Regions from separate parts of the Bacillus sp. BC05(2025) genome, predicted to be linked through region 2. Evidence: riboswitches for the same ligand, from Rfam matches in the RefSeq annotation. Region 2 holds a riboswitch; the other holds the start of a gene.

Region 1 (3,179 bases), on a different contig from region 2:
ACTTCCGCTTTTCTTTTGCAAAAATAAACAGGAAACAACATGAAAATAACGAATATACTATATACTAAGTTAAAGGTTGTATAGTATATGGTGATCGGGTGATGACATATGATTTATGTAGAAAAAGTCATTATTGTAGAAGGTACATCAGATAGAAGAAAGATTGAATCTATTATTCGGGAACCGGTGGAAATTGTTTGTACAAATGGTACAATTGGTTTGGCGAAAATGGATGAGCTCGTTGATCAGTTTTTTGATAAAGAAGTGTATGTACTTGTGGATGCTGATGATGCTGGAGAAAAGTTAAGGAAACAATTTCGAAAAGAATTTCCGCAAGCAGAGCATATTTATATTGATCGCTCGTACCGAGAAGTGGCAACTGCGCCATCTTCACACTTAGCAAATGTATTATGGGGAGCTGACATTGACGTTTATACAGAATATTTACGGTAAGGAATGATAGAAGTGATTGACTGGACAGGAGCCGAAGCAACAGCCCTAATAGAGAACGAAGAAAAAACAGTGTTATATGTATATACTCCAATGTGTGGAACATGCCAATTAGCAAAAAAGATGTTAACTGTCGTTGAGATGACAATTGAAGATTTGAAAATTGGAATGTTAGATTTAAATTATGCTCCGCATGTAGCGAAAGAGTATGGAATCGAAAGTGTGCCGTGTTTACTTGTTTTTGAAAATGGGACACTCATGAAGAAGATATATGCATTTCATTCGGTTGAATATTTATATACGGAATTAAAGTAGGCGGCAAAGTTTTTGCCGCCTCGACATATTTCTTGGGAAATATGTCGAGATGCAGGGTGGTTACAGTATTTGTCGAGCGAAAGTAACAGGATTGCTCTTTAGTGAGAGGGAATGGTATGTGTAATAGAAAGTGATATGAAGGATGTGATTTAAGGTGAAATTATATTCTTTGCTGCAATCATTTGTAAATTACGCTAATGGTCAATATCATTTAGAACCGCTTTTAAGACAAGGAGAAAAAACTGTTAATTTCCGCTTTGGAGATGAAAGTTGTTCGTTACAAATTTCAAGAGATTATATAGAACTGCTACATGAGGAAATAGGGACGGAGCAAATCGTTTGTGTAGATGAAGAAGATGTAAAACAATTGGTAAACGGCAATGTACGATTGCAAATGTTAATGAATGATGGACGTGTACAATATTCGGGAACATATCGAACGATGCTATTAGTCGAATCGATGTTTCACATATGTAAACCGATGTCAGTAGGGGCTTAAAATTCTGAAGTTTCATTTTTTGCGAAAATTTCTGTTGACATGGTGTGTGGATATTGATACAATTCAATTCATAAAATATAGACAATTTCATAAATTACAAATCAGACGAAAATGTAATCTGATTTCTCTTATCAAGAGAGGTGGAGGGACTGTGCCCTGTGAAGCCCGGCAACCGTCAACTTATGTTGAAATGGTGCCAATTCCTGCAAAGCAAATGCTTTGAGAGATGAGAGAGAGGGATAATGTTGTTATATACGCATATAAACCTTTCTGCTTCTCTAAAGCGGAAAGGTTTTTTTGTTGTTTGAATGTGGAGGACATTCAAATAATACAAGTAGTGATACCGGTGGACTACACGCATTAAACATAAAAAATTGCGGAGTCGATCCAAACAAAAAAGGGGTGATACACCATGATTCTATTAGAGAATGTAAAGAAAATATATAAAGCAAAAAGCGGTGATGTTACTGCTGTAGATAACGCCAATTTAAAAATAGACAAAGGTGAAATCTTTGGTGTTATCGGATATAGTGGTGCTGGGAAAAGTTCTTTAATTAGATTATTCAATCAGTTGGAGAAACCAACTTCTGGCCAAATTACAATTGCAAATCGCGTCATTTCAGCCATTACAGGAAGTGAACTTCGTAAGGCAAGGCAAGAAATCGGAATGATTTTTCAGCATTTCAACTTACTTTGGTCAAGAACTGTACGCGAAAATATCGAGTTTCCGCTTGAGATTGCAGGTGTTGATAAGGCGAAGAGAAGAAAACGCGTGGATGAGTTAATTCATCTTGTTGGATTAGAAGGAAGAGGAGATGCGTATCCATCTCAACTGAGCGGAGGACAAAAGCAACGTGTTGGTATTGCAAGAGCATTAGCTAACAATCCGCAAGTGCTTTTATGTGATGAAGCGACGTCAGCTCTTGATCCAGAAACGACAGATCAAATTTTAGATTTATTATTAGATATTAATAAGCGTCTCGGTTTAACAATTGTACTCATTACACATGAGATGCACGTGATTCGAAAGATTTGTAATCGAGTGGCGGTAATGGAAAAAGGAAAGATTGTAGAAACGGGTCCCGTACTTGATGTATTCCGTAATCCACAGCAAGATATTACAAAACGATTTGTAAAGCAATTAACAGATTCTGAAGATACAAATGAAACGATTGAAAGTTTAATTGAAAAATATCCAGATGGTAAAGTAGTTCGTTTGCAGTTTATCGGTGAAGCTGTAGAAAGACCAGTACTTCAAAGATTAATGCAACGCAGTGATATAGAAGTTAGCATTTTGCAAGGAAATATCGCACAAACGAATGACGGTTCTTACGGTAGTTTAGTTGTTCATTTAAATGGTGAGGAAACAGCGATTCAGCAAGCAATAGAGGGAATACATCAAGATCAAGTAGAGCTGGAGGTGATTGCACATGGATAAGTTACTCACAAATGTCGATTGGAATCAAATGTTAGAAGCAACTGGTGAAACGTTATATATGACGGCAATCGCAGCTCTTGCCACATTTGTTTTAGGACTCATTTTAGGATTGTTACTCTTTATGACAGCAAAAGATAATTTATGGGAAAACAAGACGGTTAACACAGCGATTGGAGCGTTCGTAAACATTTTCCGTTCCATACCATTCATCATTTTAATCATTTTATTAATCCCATTCACAAAGGTTTTGCTTGGAACAATTCTTGGAGCGAGTGCAGCATTGCCAGCTTTAATTATTGGAGCAGCACCATTTTACGCGAGAATGGTTGAAATCGCACTTCGCGAAATTGATAAAGGTGTAATTGAAGCTTCAAAAGCAATGGGAGCAAAAACAAGCACAATTATTTTGAAAGTATTAATTCCAGAATCGTTACCGGCATTAGTATCTGGTATTACGGTTACGACAATTGCTTTAGT
Region 2 (3,179 bases):
ATATACATGTAGAACTATAATCTATCGTTATATATTCCAACGTAAAAGACATTATATTTTGATGGTTAAATATTTCGTTTCTTTGATTATTTAGAATATTAACACTGGAAAGAACTATATGTCAATAATAAAAATAGATTGTTAATTTCTTAGAATAATATATTAAAAAAGCAGATTTCCTCATGTTGAGGAATCTGCTTTTCATATGTTTTGCTAAAAAAACAATTGGTGTGGACTCATAATCAGTGGGGATGAAGAAAGCCTCACTAATTAAAGCTTGAACTTATTTTTCAATTTTTGCCCACTTGAAGTTTAATTGACCTGCAAAGTCTACTTGTACAATTCCTTTCACATAAGAACGTTCTAAATAAGATTCACCCTTTTGGTAAAGAGGGGCAATGACAGAGTCTTTAAATAATATTTTCTCGGATGCTAGTAATGCTTCCCAGCGAGCTTTTTCATCACCGGCTAAAGTTGTTTTCACTTTTGCTATTGTTTCATCGAACTCCTTATTAGAGTAATGATCTAAGTTATAAGGGTTATCGGTTGTAAATAGCTCAAGGAATGTAATTGGATCCGCAAAGTCAGGGCTCCAGCCGTCAATTCCAATTTCGTAGTCACCTTTTAATAAAAGTGAAACTTGTTGTTTACGTGGTTGGGGTTTTATCGTCACTGTTAAGCCATCTAAATTCTTTTCTAGTTGTCCTTTTAAGAATTCACCAGTTTTCTTCTCAAGGTCACCGTCACTTGTTAATAGTTCTAACGTTATTTTTTCAGATCCAAGCTCTTGTTTAGCTTTTTTCCATAATTCTTGTGCAGACTTTGTATCAACCTTTGTTAAATCTCCATTTGCAGCACGGAAGTCTGTTCCGTCAGGTCCTTTTGCAAAGTTTTTCGGCACGAGACTAGAGGTTGGTGTAGAGCCATCGTTTAATAACGTATTTACAAAGGATTTTCGATCAATTGTTTGATCGATTGCTTGGCGTGCAGAAACGTTTTGAAGTATTTTGTTTTGTTGATTCATACGTAAAAACTGTACCCCTACGTTTGGACGTTCTTTAAAGTTAGCATCCTTTTTATATTTATCAACGAAGTCAGATGTTAGTTTTATACGGTCTAATTGTTTCGACTCGAATAAATTTACTTCTGTAGACTTTTCTTTTACGATGTTAAAGTTGATTTCTTCTAGTTTGACAGTATCTTTATCCCAATAGGTAGGATTTTTCTTGAATTTAAAGCTTTGTTCGTGCTTCCAATCGCTTAGTGTAAAAGCTCCGTTGTACAAGATTGTATTGTCTTCTAAGGCATACTTATCACCTTGTGCTTTAAAGAATTCCTCGTTAATTGGTAGAAATGTTGGGAACGCTGTTAAGCTAATAAAGTAAGGAACAGGGCGTTCTAATTCTACCTCAAACGTATGGTCATCAATTGCTTTTACACCAAGTTGATCGGCTGGAAGTTCTTTGTTGTTAATTTTTGTTGCATTTTTAATATCAAAGAATAGAAATGCATATTCAGAGGCTGTTGCTGGATCGACAGCTCTTTGCCAAGCGAAGACAAAATCTTTCGCTGTAACAGGAGTGCCATTTGACCATTTTGAATCTCGCAGGTGGAATGTGTATTTTGTTTTATCACCACTTACTTCATGAGATTTTGCAACACCAGGGACAGGTTTGTTACCTTCACCAAGATTATACAAACCTTCAAATACGTTTCTCATTACTTGACCAGAATCAGTATCTGTAGCACGAGCTGTATCCATTGTTCGTATTTCAGTAGGTGAAGATAAGTTTAAAACCTGTTTACTAGGCGCCTCGTCTTTTGCATTTGCTCCACTTGCTTCGTTTTTATAACTACCGCAACCAGTTAATAAAATACTTACTCCTACAACTGATGCAATACCGGGTACAAACTTCTTTTTCATTTGATTTTCCTCCTAAATAATTAAGTTCGGATGATGATGAGGGAAATGAAAAATAAAAAATCCCTCTTTTCATATTGAGAAAGAGGGATTTTTACGTACAAGTTATGCACCCGTATATAAACGAAGTCCCTCATTCTATCTTTCAAGCATAAAGCTTGCAGGAAGTGGCACAGTATTCAAAATGAACCTGTTGCCGAGGTTTCAAAGGGCCAGTCCCTCCACCTCTCTTGATACAATGAGTAAACGAATAAACTTTATTAATTTTTGTGTTTCTTTGATAATTCAAAATCTTACACCTTTGATAATAAAGTGTCAACCGGATGGAATATAGTTTAAATTTTCAGTTTTATTGAACGGAAAAACCACTGCATATGGCAGTGGTTTTTCTATTAGAAGTTAAAGTTATCTGGATCTGGACCAACGCGACGATCTTCATTTAGAGCTTGAATTGCTTTCATGTCATCAGCACTTAATTCAAAATCAAATATATTTGCATTTTCAATAATGCGATGTTCTTTAATAGATTTAGGGATTGTTACAACTTCATTTTGTAAATCCCAGCGTAAAATAATTTGTGCAGTTGATTTATTATGTTTTGTTGCAATGTCTTGTAATGTTGGGTTGTCTAGCAGTTGGCCTTGCATTAATGGTGACCAAGCTTCAAGTTGGATGTTATGTTCTTTACAGAAAGCATGCAGCTCTTCTTGTGCTAAACGTGGATGATATTCCACTTGGTTGACCATTGGCTTAATTTCAGCAATTTCAAATACGTCTTGTAAGTGGTGAATATGGAAATTACTCACACCGATAGCGCGAACACGGCCATCTTTATAAAGTTTTTCTAATGCTTTCCATGATTCGGTATATTTCCCTTTTACAGGCCAATGTACTAAATATAAATCTAAATATTCTAGACCTAATTTCTCTAATGTAGTTTCAAATGCTTGAAGTGTTGTTTCATATCCTTGATCGCTATTCCATACTTTTGATGTAATAAATAATTCTTCACGTGAAACACCTGATTCACGGATCGCTTGTCCAACGCCTTCTTCGTTTTGATAAATTGCTGCAGTATCAATGCTGCGGTAGCCATTTTTAATTGCTGCTTTTACAGATTCAATTACTTCTGAACCATCTTCTACTTTAAAAACACCTAAACCGAACCAAGGCATTTTTACACCGTTATGTAATGTTGTATAGTCTTTTAAACTTGTTAAACTCATATTAGTTCCCCCTAGCTTTTTTGTTTGTTGCT

The links. Region 2 has a riboswitch for S-adenosylmethionine ahead of ACZ76X_RS27360 (peptide ABC transporter substrate-binding protein). Riboswitches for the same ligand answer to the same signal wherever they lie in the genome.
Region 1: linked by a shared signal. The riboswitch ahead of ACZ76X_RS19845 (methionine ABC transporter ATP-binding protein) and the one ahead of ACZ76X_RS27360 (peptide ABC transporter substrate-binding protein) in region 2 are both predicted to bind S-adenosylmethionine.

Annotation. Positions count from the first base shown of each region.
Region 1 covers NZ_JBWYRA010000006.1:180,335-183,513, forward strand. Annotated here, with positions in the region: gene ACZ76X_RS19830 (toprim domain-containing protein) at 109-453, shown strand; gene ACZ76X_RS19835 (thioredoxin family protein) at 457-765, shown strand; gene ACZ76X_RS19840 (hypothetical protein) at 920-1,264, shown strand; SAM riboswitch class I at 1,390-1,497, shown strand; gene ACZ76X_RS19845 (methionine ABC transporter ATP-binding protein) at 1,677-2,702, shown strand; gene ACZ76X_RS19850 (methionine ABC transporter permease) at 2,695-3,179, shown strand, end outside.
Region 2 covers NZ_JBWYRA010000016.1:49,467-52,645, reverse strand. Annotated here, with positions in the region: gene ACZ76X_RS27360 (peptide ABC transporter substrate-binding protein) at 284-1,924, opposite strand; SAM riboswitch class I at 2,057-2,161, opposite strand; gene ACZ76X_RS27355 (aldo/keto reductase) at 2,314-3,147, opposite strand; gene proC (pyrroline-5-carboxylate reductase) at 3,149-3,179, opposite strand, start outside.